Regions from separate parts of the Kluyvera chengduensis genome, predicted to be linked through region 1. Evidence: predicted binding sites of a transcription regulator. Region 1 holds the regulator's gene; each other region holds the start of a gene.

Region 1 (3,163 bases):
CGCCGCACGATGGAAAATACGCACGCGGGTCGCGCCATAGCCGTTTTGCGTGACCAGCAGCACCGTCATCAGGATCCAGTAAGGCTTCGGCAGATGCAGCGCGGCACCCATCAGGCTGGCGATGCTGAGCATTACGCTGAGTCGAGCGGCATTACGCAGCGCCGGGGATTTCAGCGACAGATAGCTTTTAAGCGCTGCGAATAGCGGTAGACGTCGCTGTTTATCGGCCATCAGGTTGCGCGGGTAGAGCGGTCGCTGAGAGCGTAGCACGCGGGCGATGCGGCTGAAGTGCCATGCGCAAAACTGGCCGACCGGGTTGTCTGGATGCTGGTCGGCGATTTTCTCCAGCGCGCCTATTTGTTTATCCATATTGAAGCGGGTGGGGTAGCGGTGATAGAGAATATCGTCCGCCAGTACCCTCAGGCGCGCCGCAACGGTCTGGGCGTTCCAGCGGATCACCGCTTCGGCGTGGCTGCGTTCAACCAGCTTTTGTACCTCTTCGGGCTGGTGCAGGCTGACAGAGATATGTTCCTGTAAATCGAGCCCCACCTGGAAGGCGCGCAGCAGGCGCTTGTAATCGTTATGCTGGTTAGCCGCAAGCATGTGCAACTGCTGATAGCATTGGGAAATCAGATCCACCACTTTCTGCTGGCGAGTCAGCAACGGCGGCAGCGCGGTGCCCGGGTCGGTATGCTGCGTCAGCAGGCTATATTTCGCTTCACAGTATTCGGCGAGCTGGCGGTAAAGCAAGCTCAGTGATTCCCGCAGCGGCTGTTCGCGCCACATCCAGAACCACCACCAGTTAAATACTCCGTACCACAGCGTACCCAGCGCGTAGAGCAGCAAGGGCTCCCAGATGGGCATATTTCCCGCAAGGCTTAGGGTAAAGATAGACGCGATGAGCGAGGCGGGTAGTAGCCGCCCGTGCAGCGCGCTGATTTCCGCCGTAACGCCCAGCAGCAGCGCCAGCCCGGTGAGAATCAACGGCAAGGGGATGTCGCGCGCCAACAACAGCTGAACGGCAAGACTGCATCCGGCGAACAGACAGCCACCGATAATCAGGCGTTTAAAGAAGCGCTTATGCGGAGTGTCGAGACCGGCGATATTGCAGCAGGCGGGCACCAATGAAAACAGCAAACCCTGCTGGAGATGGCCGAGCAGAAGTCCGATAGCAACCGGCAGACATAACACCAGCGTTTGCCGCAGTGCATAGTTGACTTCCGGGTGGTAAATCAGCCTGCGCCACATAGGGGGAAAAACAAAAATGGCGTATTGCTTTTACAATACGCCATTTTGGGCCGGATTAGCGGGTACCGTAAACGACAATGGTTTTGCCGTGTGCGGAGATCAGGTTCTGATCTTCCAGCATTTTCAGAATACGGCCCACGGTTTCACGGGAGCAGCCAACGATCTGACCAATTTCCTGACGGGTGATTTTGATCTGCATACCGTCTGGGTGGGTCATGGCGTCAGGCTGTTTAGCCAGGTTCAGCAGGGTCTGAGCGATACGACCGGTTACGTCCAGGAAGGCCAGGTTACCCACTTTTTCAGAGGTGACCTGCAGACGACGCGCCATCTGAGAAGAGAGACGCATCAGAATGTCCGGGTTAACCTGGATCAGCTGACGGAATTTTTTATAAGAGATTTCAGCAACTTCACAAGCGGTTTTTGCTCGTACCCATGCGCTGCGTTCCTGGCCTTCTTCGAACAGGCCCAGCTCGCCGATAAAATCGCCCTGGTTGAGGTAAGAGAGGATCATCTCTTTGCCTTCTTCGTCCTTGATGAGTACAGCCACGGAGCCTTTTACGATGTAATACAGCGTCTCTGCTTTTTCACCCTGGTGAATCAGCGTGCTCTTCGATGGGTACTTATGAATATGGCAATGAGACAAGAACCATTCGAGAGTAGGGTCTGTTTGCGGTTTGCCAAGCACCATGCGCGGTTATCCTCTGTTATAAGCTCTTCCCAGCGGCAAAAACATTGCAGCCACTGGTTGCAATAGTATCCTTCCCGTTACCTGGGAAGTCGGCTGTCGAATAGGGTCGCAGCCTGTAATGTGATGTCCTCTGCATACATGCAGTACGTTTATGTATTACCGTAGCATCCCGACTGTTTTAGCATAGCTTTAGCCGTGTGTCTCCTGGTGTCTCGCTTCAGCATGACGGCGATCGCCTTCCATTGCGAGAATTGTTATGTGCGCGTAATCTGAGAAGAAAATTGCAACCTGGGAGTTAAATATTATGCAAGCACGTGTGAAATGGGTTGAAGGGTTAACCTTCCTCGGTGAGTCTGCTTCTGGCCACCAAATTTTGATGGACGGTAACTCTGGCGATAAAGCGCCGAGCCCGATGGAAGTCGTGCTGATGGCCGCCGGTGGTTGCAGTGCGATTGACGTTGTTTCTATCCTGCAAAAAGGTCGCAATGACGTGACCGACTGCGAAGTGAAGCTCACCTCTGAGCGCCGTGAAGAAGCGCCTCGTCTGTTTACGCACATTAACCTGCACTTTATCGTCACCGGTAAAGATCTGAAGGATGCGGCGGTATCGCGTGCGGTGGATCTGTCTGCTGAGAAATACTGCTCGGTGGCGCTGATGCTCGAAAAAGCGGTGAATATCACTCACTCTTACGAAGTGATCGAAGGCTGATTACATGCCAGACGTAGCCCGGCCGAACGCAGTGACGCCGGGGTCATTCCCGGAGTCGGTACTAGCGCACCTCGTCCGGGCTACCTGGTCTTGATGCTATTTCCTGCCTTCCATCAGCCGCTGCACCAGCGGCGTCATGATTAATTCCATTGCCAGCACCATTTTCCCACCGGGAACGACCAGCGTATTCATATGTGAGATGAATGACCCCTGCAACATGGCCAGTAGCCATGGGAAGTCGATGTGGTCGAGATTACGGAAGTGAATCACCACGAAACTCTCGTCCAGTGACGGAATGCTTTTGGCTGCAAACGGGTTAGAGGTATCGACCGTTGGCACGCGCTGGAAGTTGATGTGGGTGCGTGAGAACTGTGGGGTGATGAAGTTGATATAGTCTTCCATCGAACGCACCACGGAATCCATCACCGCTTCGCGAGAGTGGCCGCGCTCGCTGGTGTCGCGGATCATCTTCTGGATCCACTCCAGGTTAACAATCGGTACTACGCCAACCAGCAGAT
Region 2 (3,163 bases), on a different contig from region 1:
TGGGATCGTATCGGGTGGTGCGGGCAATTAAACCGGATGCGCTCGATCAGCAGTATTTAAGCTGCGAACCCGGTGACCCGGTGCTGGAGGTGGAACAGGTTATCTATCTGGATGACGGCACGCCGCTGGAGTACGCGCACTGCCACTATCGCTACGACCATGGCGGCATCGTGATAGTCAATAATGGATAAAAAAATGGCGGGTGATTAACCCGCCATTTTTATGTTGTCGCCCGAACGCAGTGCGTTCGATTGATTAGTTCAGACGAACTGGCATACCGGAACGGTTTTTAACCGCCTGGTCAACGATGCTCTGGTCAACGTCAGCCTGGCTGGTCACGCTCTGCACGGCTTTAGTCAGCACAACCGGAACGGTTTCGCCGCCTTCAAACTGCGCTTCGGTGGTAGACAGCGGGTTGTGAACTTCCATGAAGCGGCTACCGTCTGGTTCGGTGGTCACTTTCACAGGCTCATCAATGAACTGTACGCGAGTACCGACCGGCACGTTCTGGAACAGGAACTTAATGTCTTCGTTACGCAGACGTACGCAGCCGTGGCTGACGCGCAGGCCGATACCGAAGTTAGCGTTGGTGCCGTGGATAGCGTACAGACGGCCAATATACAGCGCGTACAGACCCATCGGGTTATCCGGGCCAGCTGGAACGACGGCTGGCAGCGGGTTACCGGCTGCGGCATATTCGGCGTGCATTTTCGCCGTTGGGGTCCAGGTTGGGCCCGCTTTTTTACGTTCTACCTTGGTGGTCCAGTTGATAGGCGTATCTTTGCCCAACTGACCGATACCGATTGGCAGCACGATCACGGTGTTGGTGCCCTTCGGATAGTAGTACAGACGCATTTCTGCGCTGTTGATGACGATACCTTCATGCACGGTGTCCGGCAGGATCAGCTGCTGAGGAATGTTCAGCACGCTACCGCCTTTCGGCAGGTAGGTATCCACGCCAGGGTTAGCTTCCAGCATGTTAGACAGACCCATCTGGTACTGGGCCGCGAAGTATTCCAGCGGTTGCTTATTGTCTTCAGGGATCGTGATGACCTGATTCTGACCGACAATGCGGCTACCGTCGGTTGGCAGCGGATACGTAACCGCCGATGCCGTATTACAGAAGCCTACGACAGCAAGCGCCGCAGCGAAAAGCGTAGTTAATTTCATGTTCATGTTGTGCGAGGTATCAGTGCCATTACAGCGGTTGTTTGAGAATTCAGACTGTTGGTAGGAGCGCATTATATGTGCATTCCTTGTCGCAGGGAATTCGGATGTGTACGAAATCACATTTTTTTCACTTGAGTTACAGTTTAGTCACTGGCGAAGGCGGGCGCTTTTTATTCGGAATTGTGGCAGAATAGGCGGTTTGTCACATTCTTCAGGATACTCCCGTGTTAGTTACCAGCAACGTTACCATGCAGTTCGGCAGTAAGCCGCTGTTCGAAAATATCTCCGTCAAATTTGGCGGCGGCAACCGTTACGGCCTGATTGGCGCAAACGGGAGCGGCAAATCTACCTTTATGAAAATCCTCGGCGGCGACTTAGAGCCGACGCTGGGCAACGTTTCCCTCGATCCGAACGAACGTATCGGTAAGCTGCGTCAGGATCAGTTCGCCTTCGAAGAGTACTCCGTACTCGACACCGTGATCATGGGTCACGGCGAACTGTGGGAAGTGAAGCAAGAACGCGACCGTATCTACGGTCTGGCTGAAATGAGCGAAGAAGACGGCTACAAAGTGGCTGACCTCGAAGTGCTTTACGGCGAAATGGACGGTTACTCTGCGGAATCTCGTGCAGGCGAACTGCTGCTGGGCGTGGGTATTCCGCTGGAGCAGCACTACGGCCTGATGAGCGAAGTGGCGCCGGGTTGGAAACTGCGTGTGCTGTTGGCGCAGGCGCTGTTCTCTAACCCAGACATTCTGCTGCTCGATGAACCGACGAACAACCTGGACATCGACACCATCCGCTGGCTTGAGCAGACGCTAAACGAACGCGACAGCACCATGATCATCATTTCGCACGACCGTCACTTCCTGAACATGGTCTGCACCCACATGGCCGACCTCGACTACGGTGAACTGCGCGTGTACGCCGGTAACTACGACGAATACATGACCGCAGCCACCCAGGCGCGCGAACGGCTGCTGGCCGACAACGCCAAGAAAAAAGCGCAGATTGCGGACCTGCAATCCTTCGTTAGCCGCTTTAGCGCCAACGCCTCTAAATCTCGTCAGGCGACCTCTCGTGCCCGTCAGATTGACAAAATCAAGCTCGACGAAGTGAAGGCCTCCAGCCGTCAGAACCCGTTCATCCGTTTCGAACAGGACAAGAAACTGTTCCGTAACGCACTGGAAGTCGAAGCGCTGACCAAAGGCTTTGATAACGGCCCGCTGTTTAAAAACTTCAACCTGATGATGGAAGTGGGCGAGAAGATCGCCATTATCGGCGCTAACGGCGTGGGTAAATCCACCATGCTGAAAACCCTGGTCGGTGAACTGACGCCGGACAGCGGTACGGTGAAATGGTCTGAGAACGCCAGCATTGGTTACTACGCCCAGGATCACGCCGAAGATTTCGATAACGATCTGTCCGTGTTTGACTGGATGAGCCAGTGGAAACAGGAAGGTGACGACGAGCAGGTGGTGCGCGGCTTCCTTGGTCGTCTGCTGTTCAGCCAGGACGATATCAAGAAGCCTGCGAAGGTGCTGTCCGGTGGTGAGAAAGGCCGCATGCTGTTCGGTAAGCTGATGATGCAGAAACCAAACATTCTGGTGATGGATGAACCAACCAACCACCTGGATATGGAATCGATCGAATCACTGAACATGGCGCTGGAAATGTATCAGGGCACCCTGATCTTCGTTTCCCACGACCGTGAGTTCGTGAGCTCGCTGGCGACCCGCGTGATTGAAATTACGCCTGAGCGCGTGGTGGACTTCAGCGGCAACTACGAAGATTACCTGCGCAGCAAAGGCGTGGAGTAATCTTTTCGTCGGCGCCATCCCGGCGTCGCGATGCTCGGCCGGGCTACAATAAACGTAGCCCGGCCGAGGCGTTTACGCCGACGCCGGGGACTCTCCGGCGCTGGTATTACTGCCATTCATTTCCTTCTTTTCCGTTAATCAACAGCCGACGTTTTTCCCCTTCCGGCATCGTCACC
Region 3 (3,163 bases), on a different contig from region 1:
CCAATCACCAGCGGTGTGACGATAGACGCCACGTTACCGAAGACGTTAAACAGCCCGCCGCACAGCCCTACAATCTCTTTTGGCGCCACGTCGGAGATAACCGGCCAACCGAGTGCACCAAAGCCTTTACCGAAGAATGCCAACGCCATCAGGGTAACGACCAGCGCGGTGTTGTCGGTGTAGTTACACAGAATAATCGTCGATGCCAACAGCATGCCCAATACGATAGGCAGCTTACGGGCAAAGGTCAGCGTACAGCCACGACGAATCAGGTAGTCGGAGAACAGCCCACCCAACACGCCACCGGCGAAACCGCACAGCGCAGGAATAGACGCCACCAGCCCTACTTTCAGAATCGACATACCTTTGTCCTGCACCAGGTAAATCGGGAACCAGGTGAGGAAGAACCACGTAATGGTGTTCAGGAAGTACTGGCCGAAGAAGATCCCTAACATCATACGGCTGCTCAGCAACTGTTTGATGTACTCCAGCTTCGGACCTTTTGCCGCATCGCTACCCGGCTTTTTATGGTCCATATCGACCACAGCGCCGTTATCCGCAATAAACTTCAGCTCCTCTTTGGACATGCGCGGATGGTCGGTTGGGTTATGGACGAACTTCACCCACATGCCGGTCAACACGAAGCCAATCACACCCATCACGGTAAAGACGTGCTCCCAGCCCCAGGCGAAGGTTAACCAGCCCAACAGTGGCGAAAACAGCGCTAAAGAGAAGTACTGCGCGGAGTTAAAGATAGCGGACGCCGTGCCGCGTTCTTTGGTCGGGAACCAGGCTGCCACGATACGGGCGTTAGCCGGGAAGGAAGGCGCTTCGGAGAAGCCCAGCATAAAGCGCATGAAGAACATTGAGACGCCCGCCCACGCTAATGGGAAGAAGCCGACAAAGCCCTGCAGGAAAGTAAACAGCGACCAGAAGAACAGACTATAGGTATAGACTTTCTTCGAACCAAATTTATCCAGTAACCAACCACCGGGGATCTGCATGAGCAAATATGCCCAACCGAACGCAGAGAAGATGTACCCCATTTCGACCGCACTCAGTCCCAGCTCTTTTGCCACCGACGTACCGGCGATTGAGAGCGTGGCGCGGTCCGCATAGTTAACGGCCGTAACAATGAAAATAACTAAAAGAATTAAATAACGGGTATGCATTCCTTTCGTTGATCCAGAAACATCAGCTGTATCATGTATCATTTTATTATCCTCGGGCACAGAGAACCTTAATTATTTTTTTATTATTAAGGTCTATTTCGCTGATTATTTATTGATAACTGGCAATCTTTATAAATCGATAAGACACCATGAAATCGTGATTCAGTATAATCAGGAAACGATAGCCATACATTGTGCAAAGACACAATTAAAGCACCTTACAAAATCTTTTAGTTATACATATGCACATAACACTGGGCGCTGATGCACAATTTCAATTTTTGATACCCTTGCGCCACAAGGCATGACGATAATAAGTGATCTTTATCACATTTTTAGATTCCAACACCTGACATGCTTTATTCCATAATCAAAGTGTTCTTATTTTCCACATTGAAAAACCTGACACTTATAACATTTATTATTTTACCCACTGGCTGGAGAATGCTGGACAATGGCTAACATCGAAATCAGACAAGAATCGCCAACTGCCTTTTATATTAAAGTGCACGAAACAGACAATGTGGCGATTATTGTTAACGATAATGGATTAAAAGCAGGAACCCGTTTTCCTGACGGACTGGAATTAATTGAACATATTCCTCAAGGACATAAAGTGGCCCTGGTGGATATTCCTCATAATGGCGAAATTATCCGCTACGGCGAGGTCATCGGCTACGCCGTACGCGACATCGTCAAAGGGAGCTGGATAGATGAGTCCACGGTCATTCTGCCAAAAGCGCCGCCGCTGAATACCTTACCGCTGGCAACCAAAGTACCGGAGCCGCTACCACCGCTGGAGGGTTACACCTTCGAAGGCTACCGCAATGCCGATGGCAGCGTGGGGACCAAAAACCTGCTGGGTATTTCAACCAGCGTACACTGCGTCGCGGGCGTGGTGGATTACGTAGTCAAAATTATTGAACGCGATCTGCTGCCAAAATACCCCAACGTCGACGGCGTGGTGGGCCTCAATCACCTGTACGGCTGCGGCGTGGCGATCAACGCCCCAGCGGCCATCGTACCTATTCGCACCATCCACAATATCGCCCTGAACCCTAACTTTGGCGGCGAAGTGATGGTGGTTGGCCTCGGCTGTGAAAAGTTACAGCCAGAACGTCTGCTTCAGGGTACCGAAGATGTCCAGAGCATCCCGGTCGACAGTGCCAGCATCGTGCGCCTGCAGGATGAACAGCATGTCGGTTTTCGCTCGATGGTTGACGACATTCTGCAGGTGGCCGAACGCCATCTGGAAAAACTCAACAAGCGCCAGCGTGAAACCTGCCCAGCCTCGGAGTTGGTGGTTGGGATGCAGTGCGGCGGCAGCGATGCGTTCTCCGGCGTGACGGCAAACCCGGCGGTAGGCTACGCCTCTGACCTGCTGGTGCGCTGCGGCGCAACCGTGATGTTCTCGGAAGTGACCGAAGTGCGTGACGCCATCCACCTGCTCACCCCGCGCGCCATCAATGAAGAAGTAGGCAAACGCCTGCTGGAAGAGATGGCCTGGTACGATAATTACCTCGATATGGGTCAGACTGACCGCAGCGCCAACCCGTCCCCGGGCAACAAAAAAGGTGGACTGGCAAACGTGGTGGAAAAAGCGCTGGGCTCTATCGCTAAATCCGGCAAGAGCGCCATTGTAGAAGTGCTTTCGCCGGGCCAACGCCCAACCAAGCGCGGCCTGATTTATGCTGCCACCCCGGCCAGCGATTTTGTCTGCGGTACCCAGCAAGTCGCTTCCGGCATTACCGTGCAGGTCTTTACCACCGGCCGTGGCACGCCGTACGGTCTGATGGCCGTACCGGTCATTAAGATGGCTACCCGCACCGAACTGGCGAACCGCTGGTATGACTTAATGGATATCAACGCCGGGACCATTGCCACGGGCGAAGAGACGATTGAGGATGTTGGCACGAAGCTGTTTGAGTTCATTCTGGACGTGGCGAGCGGGCGTAAGAAAACCTTCTCGGATCAGTGGGGTCTGCATAACC
Region 4 (3,163 bases), on a different contig from region 1:
ACGGGGCTTTCGCCCCGTTATTTTTTTACTGTCTTAAGCCGCTTGCTCACTCTCTTCAGCCGCACGCTGCGCTTCTTCATTTTCCTGTTCTAACAACTGTTTTTCATACACTTTGAAGAACGGATAGTAGATTACCGCAGAAACGCAGGCCAACAGCACAACCAGAATCGCTGCACGGAAGTCCCAACCTAATGCCCACGCACCACCGATCGGTGCGGGGGCCGTCCACGGCACGACGGAAATCACACGCCCAATCAGATCCAGCTTCATCGCCGCCCACGCCAGGATGGCGTTGACCATCGGTGCCAGCAGGAACGGAATGAAGAACACTGGGTTCATTACGATTGGGGTACCAAAAATAACCGGCTCGTTAATGTTGAACAGGCTTGGCACCACGCTCAGACGGCCAATAGAACGCAGGTGTGCTGAACGGCTACGCAGATAGCAGAACACCAGACCCATCGTTGCACCGGAGCCCCCAACCACGATAAAGAAGGTCCAGAACGCTTCCATGAAGATATGCGGCAGCGGAGCCCCCTGTGCCAGCGCAGTCTGGTTCAGACCAAGGTTGGTCAGCCAGAACATCTGCAGCATACCGGAGACAATGGCCGCCCCATGGATCCCTGCAAACCACAGCAGATGACCAATCAGTACAGCCAGCAGAATGGCCGGTAAGGAGTCCGCAGCAGAAACCAGCGGTTTGAATACGGACATGATGGCCTGTGGAATCAGCATATCGAACTGACTCTGGATAAACAGGCTCAGCGGATATAGCGTCAGTACCACGACCAGTACCGGAATCAAAAGATCGAAAGAGTTTTTGATCATCGGCGGCACCTGATCCGGCAGGCGGATCCCGATGTTGCGGACTTTCAGAAAACGCATCATCTCCACGCAGTAAACGGCCACCAGGATCGCGGTGAAGATCCCCGTTCCCCCCAGGCTATCGACCGGCAGATGGCCGCTGGTTTTTGGCGCCGCAACCAGCAGGAATGCCATGATAGACAGCATTGAACACATGAACGGATCGAGCTGATTGCTCTTTTCGTAGTGTTTGCCGAGGTTATAGGAGATAGCCGCACAGATATAGATAGACATAATGCCCATCGTCATGTCGAACGGCGTCAAAATACGGCCTTCAAACTCTTTAGCAAGATCTAACCACGCCCGGGCAAAGCCCCAGGTGGTGTCGGGAGAAAACGGCGGATAGGCGAAAACCAGCAAAAACGATCCTACAATCATGAATGGCATCGCAGAGATAAAGCCATCACGAATCGCCATAACGTGGCGTTGAGAGGAAATGCGTCCCGCAACCGGACTAACGTAATTTTCTACAAAGCGAAATATCAGATTAAATGCAGCGTGATTAGCAGACATAGCAGCCCTCCTGACAGGCTTTAGACGTAAGCACAGCAACAACGATTTTGCCGAAATGCAACTGGGCATACTGTGAAGCATCAGGAGTTACGGGTCTGCGACCAGCAATGATGATGTTCGTATAGATACAGTTCATACACGGCTCTTATTATAGATACAAAGGAAGTTACCTCTGCAGTATCAATCGCCTGATGAAGAACAGCAACCGGTTACAGTAACCGGTTGCATTGATTGTGAAGAAGATCCAAAAAACAAACAATTTTTGCACAACTTCGTCCGTTTATTTACAACCAAGGTAGCTTTATGACAGAGTGACTCGCCGAATTTTGAGGAGAGCACCATGAGCCTGCAGTCTGTCAGAGATTTCTTTGCCGAGCATGCGCCCGACATCAACATCATCGAGCTTGAGCAAAGTACAGCGACCGTCGCGCTTGCCGCCGCTGCTCATCGCGTTGAGCCAGGACAAATTGCCAAAACGCTTTCTCTGAAGGTGAAAGATCGTGTAATTCTGGTTGTTGCTAAAGGTGATGCCCGCTTAGACAACAAGAAACTCAAAGAGACCTTTGGCGCAAAAGCACGCATGCTGAGCAGTGATGAGGTGGTTATTCTTACTGGGCACCCCGTCGGTGGCGTGTGCCCATTTGGCCTTGAGAATCCGCTGGATGTTTATTGCGACGTTTCTCTGCAACAGTACGACGAGGTTCTCCCTGCCGCAGGCGCCATTCATAGCGCGGTACGTATCTCACCGGAAAGAATGGCCAGCCTTACCGCAGCAACATGGGTTGATGTGTGTCTCTAGCAAGCCGATGGCGTAACGGCAGCATTGATGTCGTGAAGAGAGACCAATAGATCGGCGGCGCTCAGTAGCTCAATATCAGAATTTACACCCAGCTTACTCATCGCATTAAATTTATGCGCGCGGATAGTTTTGATATTCCTGCCCAACTGCTGAGAAATGTCCATCAACGAGTACCCATAGGTCATGTAACGCAAAATCAAATTCTCGGTGGGGCTAAGAAAACGATTTCTGCGCATGGAAAAGTGCAGCTCAATGTCGTCAGAAGGTTCTTCTTTTTCCATCAGTAATGCCAATACGCGTTGTTGCAGTTCAATCAACGAATCTGACTTGCTCAAAATACCGTGCATATAGGTTGGGGACAGAAGCTGAATAAGTGAGGCTTCCTCATTATCATCGGCCAGAATCAAACGTTTCATCGCCGGATAATCCTGAGCAATGTCCCCCATGGCCTGCAAACCTTCAATACGAAGCTCACGGGTTCCTGAAAGACAGCACATCACAGCATCAAACCTGTTTTGCTTCGCCGCCTGCTTAAATTCGGTAATAGTGCGAAAAAAATGGAAAATAATATGCTGTCTATGAGAAGACATTAATAAATGACGTAACCCGACAGCTGTCATAATGCACGGTTCTATGATAGCAATGCACTGCTTCCCGGCGTGCTTTTCCATTCGATTTGTTCCCCGTAGGCTGAATAGAGGTTGAGTTCTTTCATACCCTGATTACTGTTGAGCCAGGCATACATCTCTGCGTTACTCCGTAAAGAAAGGCGGCGCATCGCACTATTCTTTTGCGCACTAATGGTCTTATTGCTCTTTTTCAGCAAAGCGGCGATCTGATTAATACCCCATCCCTTTGCAAGTAGACGCAGAACCTTTCGCTCAGAAAGCGTGAGCACGACTAATCGGTTGCTATCATCTTCGATATCAGCGTCGTCCTGGTTTCGAGCCAGCAGGGACTCGCTCACGTTACCGGCATACGCACTGC

What was found. The regulator CRP, encoded in region 1, controls carbon source genes, mostly activating them, when cyclic AMP is high. The targets are predictions, from matches to a motif close to ATGTGANNNNNNTCACAT.
Region 2: the regulator CRP is predicted to act here: its motif matches at 1,275-1,292, upstream of ACH1XZ_RS09705 (ABC-F family ATPase).
Region 3: the regulator CRP is predicted to act here: its motif matches at 1,488-1,505, upstream of garD (galactarate dehydratase).
Region 4: the regulator CRP is predicted to act here: its motif matches at 1,609-1,626, upstream of ACH1XZ_RS15815 (PTS sugar transporter subunit IIC).

The regions. Positions count from the first base shown of each region.
Region 1 covers NZ_JBIQOI010000010.1:125,448-128,610, forward strand. The annotation lists gene ACH1XZ_RS20120 (YccS/YhfK family putative transporter) at 1-1,248, opposite strand, end outside; gene crp (cAMP-activated global transcriptional regulator CRP) at 1,304-1,936, opposite strand; gene ACH1XZ_RS20130 (OsmC family protein) at 2,241-2,645, shown strand; gene ACH1XZ_RS20135 (phosphoribulokinase) at 2,742-3,163, opposite strand, start outside.
Region 2 covers NZ_JBIQOI010000002.1:867,420-870,582, reverse strand. The annotation lists gene ACH1XZ_RS09715 (GntR family transcriptional regulator) at 1-191, shown strand, start outside; gene ldtB (L,D-transpeptidase) at 256-1,176, opposite strand; gene ACH1XZ_RS09705 (ABC-F family ATPase) at 1,395-2,987, shown strand; gene ACH1XZ_RS09700 (glycoside hydrolase family 31 protein) at 3,094-3,163, opposite strand, start outside.
Region 3 covers NZ_JBIQOI010000004.1:167,523-170,685, forward strand. The annotation lists gene ACH1XZ_RS13385 (MFS transporter) at 1-1,214, opposite strand, end outside; gene garD (galactarate dehydratase) at 1,627-3,163, shown strand, end outside.
Region 4 covers NZ_JBIQOI010000006.1:49,512-52,674, reverse strand. The annotation lists gene ACH1XZ_RS15815 (PTS sugar transporter subunit IIC) at 34-1,377, opposite strand; gene ACH1XZ_RS15810 (YbaK/EbsC family protein) at 1,718-2,176, shown strand; gene bglJ (DNA-binding transcriptional activator BglJ) at 2,173-2,847, opposite strand; gene ACH1XZ_RS15800 (helix-turn-helix transcriptional regulator) at 2,808-3,163, opposite strand, start outside.